Regions from separate parts of the Dorea sp. MB18-49 genome, predicted to be linked through region 1. Evidence: riboswitches for the same ligand, from Rfam matches in the RefSeq annotation. Region 1 holds a riboswitch; the other holds the start of a gene.
The links. Region 1 has a riboswitch for thiamine pyrophosphate ahead of thiW (energy coupling factor transporter S component ThiW). Riboswitches for the same ligand answer to the same signal wherever they lie in the genome.
Positions count from the first base shown of each region.

Region 2: linked by a shared signal. The riboswitch ahead of thiS (sulfur carrier protein ThiS) and the one ahead of thiW (energy coupling factor transporter S component ThiW) in region 1 are both predicted to bind thiamine pyrophosphate.

Region 1 covers NZ_JAMOYX010000037.1:23,249-29,380, forward strand. The annotation lists gene NCY30_RS10930 (molybdopterin-containing oxidoreductase family protein) at 1-518, opposite strand, end outside; gene NCY30_RS10935 (MATE family efflux transporter) at 588-1,934, opposite strand; gene lepB (signal peptidase I) at 2,084-2,662, opposite strand; gene NCY30_RS10945 (DUF1810 domain-containing protein) at 2,758-3,390, opposite strand; TPP riboswitch at 3,736-3,845, shown strand; gene thiW (energy coupling factor transporter S component ThiW) at 3,945-4,472, shown strand; gene thiC (phosphomethylpyrimidine synthase ThiC) at 4,681-5,991, shown strand.
Region 2 covers NZ_JAMOYX010000002.1:11,075-17,206, forward strand. The annotation lists gene NCY30_RS01845 (DUF4866 domain-containing protein) at 1-262, opposite strand, end outside; gene NCY30_RS01850 (5-methyltetrahydropteroyltriglutamate--homocysteine S-methyltransferase) at 704-1,822, shown strand; gene NCY30_RS01855 (LysR family transcriptional regulator substrate-binding protein) at 2,016-2,285, shown strand; gene NCY30_RS01860 (hypothetical protein) at 2,322-2,621, shown strand; TPP riboswitch at 2,712-2,818, shown strand; gene thiS (sulfur carrier protein ThiS) at 3,037-3,234, shown strand; gene thiF (sulfur carrier protein ThiS adenylyltransferase ThiF) at 3,240-3,920, shown strand; gene NCY30_RS01875 (thiazole synthase) at 4,015-4,803, shown strand; gene thiH (2-iminoacetate synthase ThiH) at 4,816-6,042, shown strand; gene NCY30_RS01885 (thiamine phosphate synthase) at 6,096-6,132, shown strand, end outside.

The DNA of each region.
Region 1 (6,132 bases):
TACAGATTGTTACTCCATACGAGAACCGTCTGTGCATGCATCAGATCCGGAAAGCAGATGTCATTTCCATAAATAGATTTCCATGCCATTGCCGCCGACTGAAAACAGGTACTGGATTCCGTACAGTAATTCGGAGACCCGTAAGCATTGGCAAGCCGCAGAAGTGCCGGTCTGTACCATTTCGGATATCCCGCATAAAATGCTGCCGCCTGCGGACCATATTCTTTTTTGATCCTGAGAAGATTCTCTGCAATCATCCGATACGCTTCATCCCAGGATATGCGTTCAAATTCCCCGCTTCCTTTTTTTCCGATCCGTTTCATCGGATACAGAATCCTGTCTTTGTTATAAACATACTGCCTGGAAGCAGCTCCTTTAGAACATAATCCTCCACTCTGCCCCGGAAGATCCCGGCTGCCTTCTACCGACACAAGCGTTCCTTCTTCTACATAAGCATCGATCGGACATCCCGCTGAACAGATATTACAGCGGACTTTTTTTATTACTCTTTGATTCATGCTGTTTCACCCATCAATGTTTCTATGTTCATTCGTACATTTTATTATAACAAGTTGCTTTTCAGTTTTCTATCTATTTTTCAAATTTCTGTCTTTCTTTCCTTTCATGATCTCAAAGTACATAATAAGAAGAAGTGTTCCCGCCAGCACCCATGCCGCCGGAGATGCCAGACAGATTCCCATATAGCTGCCAAAATGTGATGCAATCAGCGATGCACCGCTCCGTCCGACAAGTTCTGCAATCCCCGCTGTCATCGGAAGCAGTCCATATCCCATTCCCTGAATTCCGTTTCTATACAAATTAACAATAACAAGAGGCAGGAATGACACGCTTACACACCTCAAATAAATATCCACATATTCCATGATCTGATTTACATTCTCTGATACAAAGAATATCGTCATATATTTTCCGACAAAGAAAATAATCACACCTGTCACAACCGCATAAATAAATCCAATCAATGTTGCACTCTTAAATCCTTTACGGATTCTCGTATATTTCCCTGCCCCCATATTCTGTGCACAGTAAGTCGCCATCGTTGTACCAAGCGCAACGTAGGCCTGCGTAAACACCTGCTCGATCTTGCTTGCTGCCGCAAATCCGGCTGCAGCTGTAGAACCGAGGATATTCAGGCAAGACTGTACAACAATCGTTCCTATCGCCGTGATGGAATATTGGAATGCCATCGGAAGTCCGATCTTCAGCTGCCATCCGGCCAGATTCTTATCTATTTCCCAGTCTTCTCTATGAAGATACAGTGCGGGAACCTTCTTTGCAATATATAGCAGACACAGGATTCCCGAAATTCCCTGTGCGATCACTGTCGCATAGGCTGCCCCTGCCGCTCCCATTCTAAAGACAATGATAAACACCAGATCCAGCACAATATTCAAAAGTGCTGCAATCACAAGAAAATAAAGCGGACGCTTACTATCGCCTAGTGCCCTTAATACACTTGCAAGATAATTGTAAAGTGCCTGTGCCACAATCCCGCCGCAAATGACCATAATATATCCGTAAGCTTCTCCATACATGTCTGACGGTGTATTCATCAGATGCAACACCTTCGCCATACTGATCATGCTCAGCAATGTAAGAATAACGGTTACGATCCCTGTAAGTACCGCACCGGATGCCACAGACTTCTTCATCGCCTTCATGTTTCCGGCTCCGAAGTGCTGTGCTGTAACAACCGTAAATCCCGCCGTAACTCCCTGCAGGAAGCCAATGATCAGAAATACCAGTGTTCCACATGCTCCTACCGCCGCCAGTGCCGCATTACCGACAAATTTCCCGACGATCACCGTATCTGCCATATTATAAAACTGCTGAAAAATATTACCGATAAAGATCGGCATTGTAAAATTGAAAATGATCTTCCCGGGAGTGCCGGCCGTCATATCTTTTTCCATCCTGTTTTCCTCCTTTTCCGTCATCTGTGTATATCGCTATCTTTCATCTTCATTCTATGTGTTTACGTTAAGAAAAGACCCTGATATCGCTTCAGAGCCTTTTCTCGCAAAACTTTATTCATTATATAAAACACAGAAAACAATTGCAACTATTTTTCTGCAGATTTATTTACAAATCCAACTTTATTAAGCGGCCAGTACCGGAATCCTGCTTTGGCCAGAATTGTCTCTTTCTTTACATACGTGTTATCCCAGTATCTGGAATCCAGACTATTGTTCCGGTTATCCCCCATTACAAAATAACTATCTTCCGGAACTTCATAAGGTCCGAAGCTTCCTGCCATCTCTTCCGGGCAGAAGCTTACCGCCTGTGTCTGCTCTTTTCCATCAATGTAAATCTTCCCGTCTTTCACGGTAACTGTCTCTCCTGGCAGTCCGATCACGCGCTTGATAAAAATCTTGGACGGATCATCTGGATATTTGAAGATTACAATGTCATATCTCTCTGGATCATCTTTGATATATGCCAGACGGTTTCCCAGCACCCGGTCTCCTTTCATAATCGTATTCTGCATAGATTCCGATGGAATCACGGCATTGATATACACCAGTTTGTTCATTGCAAATACAACACAGAATATGATCAGAAATGTTTTCAGATAATCCCATACAGCCGCCATACCGGTCAGCTCTTCCTCTTCCTGCTTCTTTTCCTTTTTATTTTTCATATTTTTACACTCTCCCCTTTCATGTAGCACATACGCGATCTTTTTCACACATTTTTACGTTCTCCCCACGCTTCACACATATAGCTTCATATAGTTTATGAAAGTTTTAATATAACCCTATCCGGACTGAATGCCACTTCATTGCCCTCATTAATCTCTTTCTGATAAAGTTCCGCATCCGGAATCTCTAACTGAATCTCTTCTTCACTTTTCAGCTTCAGAAGGGTTACTTTAGCCATTGGTTCTACCCCGTCCGGTCTTCCTTCACATCCAAAATCCGGTTCATCAATTCTCATCACCAGATATCTCATATCCAGGATATCTACTGTCTGCGCATCTAATTTTCCATCAAAGAACTTATCCAGTACTCTCCGAAAGACTTCATTCTCTTTTGCCGCCAGCGCAAACAACGTCATTGACGAACGCAGTTTCAGATCATCAGGCCATCCCATGACTCTGGTTGCATCATCTGATTCCAGTTGCAAAAGTGCCTCTGAGCTCTCTCTTAAATGTGCATTTGTCACTGCGTTTTCTATATATGCTTTAGCTTCTTCATAGTCTTCAATAGCGTAGTACATTGCAGTACCGCTACTCCCCAGCCCCTGAATCTGCGGAAAAATGTACCACATCCAGCAACTTCTCTTATGTCCACTCTTAATCTCTGCAAGAGCTGTCTTAAATTCTGACTCCTGCGCTTTGATAAACCTCTCTAGATTATTCTCTCTCATTCTTTTTTTGAACCTCCAGTCCATACATCTGTCTGTACGCTGCTTCTTTTCCAGTACAGTTTTTATAACAACATCTTTTTCTATTTTAGCATACCTTTCTATGTCATGTATACATCAAATCATCCGACATCTATAGAATAACCGAAACGCAAAAAGCAGAAACTATTTTTTACACCAGCTTCCGCTTTTCTTACTTTTATTACTTAATCTGTAGGATATGAAGATTCCTTATATTTTTCCAGACTTTTTAAACAGCATATGAAATCCCCTCTTCTTCTTACCAGCAGAAAAATTTTCTTGCATTTTCCGATATGCCAGACTATAATAACGATTGAACAAAGTTTTTTATAAACAGGGGGGAGCTGGAGAAAACCGGCTGAGAGGAAGCGTAATTCCGTTTCGACCCTTTACCTGATTTGGATAATGCCAACGGAGGGATTCATACCATGTATTGATTTGACAGAGATGCCCCCGCATCTCTTCTTTTTTACTTTTTGTACCCTCCATCCGCTTTATGAATGAAGGGTATTTTTTTATGAAAGGAATGTTTATTTATGACACACACAACTTTATCATCAGACTCTTCACGGACAAGACGACTGGCTCTTGCCGGTGTATTTACGGCTCTTGCCATCGTCGGAAGTTTCTTAAGCTTTCCGGTTGCAGGCAGTAAATGTGCACCTGTACAGCATATTATTAATATCCTGGCAGCAGTCACGTTAGGACCCTGGTACAGTGTAGGAATTGCATTTTGTGCCAGCCTGTTACGAAATCTACTTGGTCTTGGCAGCATGATGGCTTTTCCCGGAAGTATGGTTGGAGCACTTTGCTGTGGACTTGTATACTCCATTTGCCACAAGCTCAGCCTGACTTGTCTTGCAGAGGCACTCGGCACAGGAATTCTTGGCGGCCTGGCTGCTTATCCTGTTGCAGTATATATTATGGGAATCACTCCTGCCGGGATCTTCGTCTATGTAGTTCCATTTCTGATTTCTACTATTGCAGGAAGCATTCTTGCATTTCTGCTGATTACAGCGCTGAACAAAAGCGGCGTAATGGCTATGATAAAAACGACTCGTTAAGAGTTGTTTAGAAACGGTACATTGGGGACACCACCTTGTACCGCATACACAAGTATCAGATTTTCCCATCTGATATAGGCGTCAGTAATTTCATAGTTCTTTTATGAACCTCAGATCTGTGTAGAGAAATGTTTCCCTGCATCGAAATCTGTGTGTTTTTGCTGACGCATTATAACCTTATATTTAATTTTTTAACGGAGGCAAACACATGAGAAATTACACAACACAGATGGATGCTGCAAGAAAAGGAATTGTCACTCCTGAAATTGAGATTGTAGCAAAAAAAGAAAACATGACAACAGAAGCACTTATGAAACTTGTTGCAGAAGGCAAGGTTGCAATCTGTGCCAACAAGAATCACACCAGCCTTGATCCGGAGGGTGTCGGAAGCATGCTCCGTACCAAGATCAATGTAAACCTTGGTGTATCCCGCGACTGTAAGGATTACAATATTGAAATGGAAAAAGTTATGAGCGCTGTAAATCTTGGTGCTGAAGCCATCATGGATTTATCGAGCCACGGTAACACACAGCCATTCCGCCAGAAACTGACACATGAATGTCCTGCTATGATCGGTACTGTTCCTGTATACGACAGTGTCATCCACTATCAGAGAGATCTTGCAACTCTGACTGCGCAGGACTTCATCGACGTTGTCCGTCTTCACGCAGAAGATGGTGTGGACTTTGTCACACTTCACTGCGGAATTACACGTAAAACGATTGAACAGATAAAAAAACACAAACGTAAAATGAATATTGTAAGCCGTGGCGGAAGTCTTGTATTTGCATGGATGTGTATGACCGGAGAAGAAAATCCTTTCTACGAACACTATGATGAGATTCTTGATATCTGCGAAGAATATGATGTTACTATCTCCCTTGGTGATGCATGCCGCCCTGGATGTCTGGCCGATGCTACCGATGTATGCCAGATTGAAGAACTTGTGCGTCTTGGAGAACTTACAAAACGTGCATGGGACCACAATGTACAGGTAATGGTAGAAGGACCGGGACATGTACCGCTTGATCAGGTTGCTGCCAACATGAAAGTACAGCAGAGTATCTGCATGGGTGCTCCGTTCTATGTACTTGGCCCTCTTGTTACGGATATTGCTCCAGGTTACGATCACATCACATCCGCTATCGGTGGTGCAGTTGCTGCTATGAATGGTGCTGCATTCTTATGTTATGTAACACCTGCAGAACATCTGGCGCTTCCTAATGTAGATGACGTAAAACAGGGGATCATTGCTTCCAAGATTGCTGCCCATGCTGCCGACATCGCCAAAGGTGTTCCCGGAGCACGTGATATTGATGATAAAATGGCTGAAGCACGTCAGAAACTTGACTGGGACGCACAGTATGCCTGTGCATTAGACCCTGAAACAGCCAAAGCCATCCGTGACAGCCGAAGCCCGGAAGATGATCATAGTGATACCTGCAGTATGTGCGGAAAATTCTGTGCAGTCAGAAGTATGAATAAAGCTTTGGCCGGAGAATATATTGATATTCTGTAATTCTTGGGATTTAATTTATTAACTGGAGAAGCGGCCTCTCAGTCCTTGAAGGAAACAATAGATAAGGCTTCTTGTTCAGGTTCCATACCATAAGAAACACTAAGAGAGTCTGAATCACCTAAAAGCAAAGGAACTACGCTC
Region 2 (6,132 bases), on a different contig from region 1:
ATGCATTTCTTAAAAGATCAAAGACTGTATTCTGACAGATAGCCATCAGAAACGCAGATAAATCCCGATTGCGATAAGAATTAAAAAGAGCCTGTGCGAATTCTGTAGATGACGGAGAATCGGGAAGGTCTACCCCATCGTTACTGAATAAATAACTGCAGAATGTTTCCATCAGTTTTTCACATGCCCATTTATCTTCGGATATTTTCTTAAATAAGATTTCTGATTTTTCTTCTCTGGGAAAAAGTGTTTTTTCCTCCATAATAAAGCGCTTCCTTTCATATTTTTTCATCCGAATAAATTATACAACTGTGATAAAGATAAGTGAAAGCTATAATTAATATAGCGGATATATGATTGTGATATAATAAAGAAGTGAAATCTGAGATTTTTATGCCAAAGTATACAAGAAAGGGTGGCGGTGGCAGGCTATATAGATGTCAAAATATGTAAGAAAAATTGCCGGTGGCAGCTTCTGTAGATAGTCGGTTGATGATTTGAAAGGGATATTTGATATAGTTTAAAACTATGACAAATACACATTTTTTTGTATTATACAAGTTTATCAAAACAAATTATAATAAATCCATCGATCGAGAACATCATCAAGAATATGAAAAATATAAAAAATATAAAAGAAAGCCATCAGGGACAACAAAAAAGACAGAAAACCTAAGTCTCTGCCGGCAAGGAGGAAATAATCATGAACACACCATTTCGTTACGACTTTGTAGGAAGTTTTTTACGCCCACAGAAATTAAAAGACGCAAGAAAGAATTTCGAAGAAGGGACAATCTCACAGGAAAAACTGACCGCAGTAGAAGATGAATGCATCCTGGAACTGGTGGTAAAGATTAAGGAACTTGGATATCATGTGATCACGGACGGAGAATTCAGAAGATCGACATGGCATCTGGATTTCATGTGGGGATTTGAAGGTATCGAGCATCAGAAGACAGTAGAGGGGAATACAACATTTGACGCAGAAGCTGCAATGATTGATGATACATACATGACGGGAAAGATTTCAGTAAAGAATCATCCTTTCGTAGAGCATTTCAAATTCATCAAAGCATTAGAAGATGAAAATACTGTCGCAAAACAGACTATCCCGTCACCGGGACAGTTCTATGCATACTTTACCGGGGCACAGCTTCTGAATACAACATTAGAAATCTATGGATCGGAAGAAGCATTTGCCGAGGATGTGATTAAGGCATACGGTGAATTCGTGCAGGAAATCTATGCAGCAGGCTGCCGTAACCTTCAGTTTGATGACTGCGTATGGGGCGGAATGGTAGATGCGAAGATGGCAGTTGCACTGACCGGAAGAACAGGACAGAGACTGGAAGATTACAAGAAACTCCTTCTGGAACTGAATAACCAGGTAGTAGCACAGGCACCGGAAGATCTGGTGATCAATACACATGTATGCCGTGGAAATTATCATTCTACATTCTTCAGTTCCGGAGCATATGATTCCGTAGCGGATTTGTTATTCGGAGAAGAAAATGTAAATGCATATTATCTGGAATATGACGACAAGAGATCCGGCGGATTTGCACCACTTGCAAAGGTATCCGGCGATAAGAAGGTCGTACTTGGACTTATAACAACCAAGACACCGGAACTGGAAGACAAAGAAAAAGTAATCGCAAGAATCCACGAAGCAGCAAAATATGTTCCGCTTGACCGCTTATACTTAAGCCCGCAGTGCGGATTTGCATCCTGCGAGATCGGTAATAAGCTGACAGAAGAAGAACAGTGGGCAAAGCTTAAGCTTGTAAAAGAGATTGCCGACGAAGTCTGGTCAGACAGATAAGCCAGAGCAGATTGGCCATAAGCCAGCCGATACCGGTAGCAATGGCAGGGGCTGTCAGCTCAAAATGAGGGAAGAAGAACCAGGTTAAGATTATGCGAAGTGCAATCTGGAGCGTACTTCCGGCTAACGTCAGAACCATTTTCCCAAGTACGTTATAAGTACCGGTGAAGGTTCCGCCGGTATTGATCGTACCTTGTACAAGGATCCGATGGTTGCATTATTGCCAGAGGGACACAAGCTGGCAAAAAGAAAGATATTTTCGGCAAAATTTGCAGAGACGGAAGCCTATATTGTAACATGTCCAGGATTAGATATTGATGGAACACGTTATCTGGATAAGCATGGGATTAAGCCGAATGTACAGTTTTCGACAATGGATATTCAGGCAACATATGCGATGGCGGCAGCGGGAATGGGTGTGAGCATTAAAATCGTTCTATCATCTGGAAGTATGATATACTGATAACAAGACCTGCAAAAAAAGATGGAGGTGGACTACATGGATGTTGCAACGATGGTAGCGATTAATAACCTGAATATGGTTACAGTGATGGCAGTACAGGCGGCAAATAATGTAATCACGATCGTAAATGGAGAAAGGATGGAAGAAGATATGGATGGTTCAATGTTAGGTCAGTATATGGGAAAAGAATGTACGATAAGTCTGTTCAACGAAGTAGGAGCAATCAAAGGAAAGCTCATGGACGCAGATATACAGTGGGTAAAGGTTGATACAAAGAAAGGGACACAGCTGATTAACAGAAATATGGTACGGAATATTACTTTTGATAATAAATAGAATGAATAAAAATAGTTGTTTCGAAAAAAGTCAGAAATGAATAAAAAATAAGTTGACATTTCGTGTATGAGTTCTTATACTTAAATGTGTAGATAAAACACGGGGAGCTTGTGTACCAGGCTGAGAGGAAGTTAAGAACTTCGACCCATATACCTGATTTGGATAATGCCAACGTAGGAATGTATAACGTAGATTTTAGGAGAGATGCATTTAGTTGGTAGCTCTCTTTTTTGTTACTATGTGACGGAAATCAGGAACAATTGAATATCGGATAAGTTGAGAGTGAACGAGAGTTCATGAAGGGGTGCACCACCACGGGTGTATTTACTTCGTGAACTCTTTTTTCATACTAAAGTATGCAAGAGAAGTTGTCAGTGGCAAGTTCGCTGTATATATCCGGGAAAGGAGAACATACATGATTATCGTAAATGGAAAAGAAATCAATCTGACAGAGGATACTACTGTTGCAGAATATCTGGAGCAGAATCAGTATCAGGTAAAAAGAATTGCTGTAGAGTTAAACGGAGATATTCTTCCAAAATATAGTTATTCCGATACCATGTTAAAAGACGGCGACCGTCTGGAAGTTGTGACATTTGTAGGAGGAGGCTAACATTCATGGGAGAAATCGTATCAGAAAATATGACGAAAAATGCGAACGCAAAAGTACTTAGTAAAGAAGAGATTATGGCTGCGCTTAATGAAAGACATTCTCCGGAAAAGCAGAAGCATCTGTCTGCAGGAAGGGTTGCGATAGCCGGACTTGGCGGATTAGGATCAAATGTGGCATATGCACTTGCCAGAATCGGAGTCGGACATCTCCATCTGATAGATTTTGATGTAGTAGATATTACGAACCTGAACCGGCAGCAGTACTTTATGGAGCATATCGGAATGTATAAAACAGATGCGTTAAAATCATTACTGTTAAAAATTAATCCGTATCTGGATATCTATACAGACTGCGTGAAAGTCACAGAAGAAAATCTTAAGACACTATTTCGTGACGAGCCTATTGTATGTGAAGCATTCGATAATCCAGAGGCGAAGGCAATGCTGGTGAATGGAATACTGGAATATTTCCCGGGAAAGAAACTCGTATCGGCAACCGGTATGGCCGGATACGGAAGCAGTAATACGATTCGCACACAGAAGTTAATGAAGAACTTTTACCTGTGCGGAGACCGCGAGACGGCACCAACGTATGGAAATGGCCTGATGGCACCAAGAGTTGCAATCTGTGCAGCACATGAGGCGAATATGATCACACGTCTGATCCTTGGAGAAGAGGATGTGTAGGAAGACAGGTAAGAAACATAAGATTCATGCCGCAAAAAAAGATAGATAAATAAAAAAGCATGAGCAGAAAATAATAGGAAAGAAGGTCCTGATTATGGATAAAAAAGAAATAAAAAATACAGATACATTTACACTTGGAGGAAAAGAGTTTACTTCTCGTTTTATATTAGGTTCAGGAAAATTTTCACTGGATCTGGTGAAAGCATGTGTGGAAAAAGCAGGGGCACAGATTATCACACTGGCACTCCGTCGTGCAAATGAAGGCGGTCTGGCAAATATTCTGGATTATATTCCGGAAGATGTGACACTTCTTCCGAATACATCAGGAGCCAGAAATGCAGAAGAAGCAGTACGTATTGCCAGACTTTCCAGAGAAGTCGGATGTGGCAATTTCGTCAAGGTGGAAGTGGTAAGAGATTCGAAATATCTCCTTCCGGATAATTATGAGACGATCAAAGCTACAGAAATTCTTGCAAAAGAAGGATTCGTGGTTATGCCGTACATGTATCCAGATCTGAATGCTGCAAGAGATCTTGCAAATGCCGGTGCAGCATGTATCATGCCGCTTGGCGCACCGATCGGATCAAATAAAGGGCTTAGCACAAAAGACTTTATTCAGATCCTGATCGATGAGATCGATCTGCCAATCATCGTAGATGCCGGAATCGGACGTCCGTCCCAGGCATGCGAGGCAATGGAGATGGGAGCAGCCGCAGTTATGGCAAATACAGCAATTGCGACTGCGGGAGATGTACCGGCGATGGCGGAAGCATTTAAGAAAGCAATCGAAGCGGGCAGAAGTGCGTACCTTTCCGGACTTGGAAGAACGATTGAGCGTGGTGCAAGTGCATCTTCACCGCTGACCGGATTTCTGCAGGATTAGGAGGCACGACAAATGGGAACAAATCATGAAGATACACATATTAATGAAAGTATTTTAAGCGAGGAGATTCTGGAAGACCAGAAGAAGAACCGGATCGATCACATGACCTATCTTCCAGGCATGGAGGATATCGGATCAGAAATACTCGACCAGGTCGTGGCAGCCATGGAGGCTTATGATTATAATACATATACAGCAGAAGATGTAAAACGTGCACTGGCACATGCAGAGCGCACACCGGAAGATTTTCAGGCGTTATTGTCACCGGCAGCACTGCCATTTCTGGAGGAAATAGCGCAGGCAGCGCAGATCGAGACGAGAAAACATTTTGGTAACAGTGTCTATATGTTCACACCAATCTATATCGCAAATTATTGCGAGAACTATTGCATTTACTGTGGTTTTAATTGCCATAACAAAATCAACCGTGCACAGTTAAATGCGGAAGAGATCGAAAAAGAGATGGCGGCGATCGCTGAGACAGGTCTGCAGGAAATCCTGATTCTGACAGGAGAAAGCCGTAACAAATCTACAGTAGAATACATCGGTGAAGCATGTAAGATCGCCAGAAAATATTTTAAAGTTATTGGTCTGGAGGTTTATCCGGTAAATTCAGACGAATATGCATATCTGCATGAATGTGGGGCAGATTATGTAACGGTATTTCAGGAGACATATAACTCAGATAAATATGAGACACTTCATCTTGCAGGGCATAAGAGAATCTACCCGTATCGTGTAAATGCACAGGAAAGAGCATTGAAAGGCGGCATGCGTGGAGTTGGATTCGGAGCACTTCTGGGGCTGGATGATTTCAGAAAAGATGCATTTGCGACCGGATATCATGCATATTTATTACAGAGAAAATATCCACATGCAGAGATCGCATTTTCATGTCCGAGACTTCGTCCGATCATCAATAATGACAGGATCAATCCGATGGATGTGCACGAACCGCAGCTTTTGCAGGTAGTGTGTGCATACCGCCTGTTTATGCCATTTGCAAGCATCACGGTTTCGACACGAGAGTGTGAAAGAGTCCGCGATAATCTGGTAAGTATTGCGGCAACGAAGATATCTGCTGGTGTAAGTACCGGTATCGGAAGTCATGTAGAAGATATCGAAGACAAGGGTGACGATCAGTTTGAAATCTCGGATGGACGTTCGGTAGATGAGGTCTATCAGGCACTTCTGAAACACAATCTTCAGCCGGTGATGAGTGATTATATCTATGTGTAACAGGGAGTATCTTGTGTTAAAAACATGCCGAATACAGCTGAAAGGAGTTGTCAGTGATAAAATCTGTAAACAATCAGGACTTTAAAATCA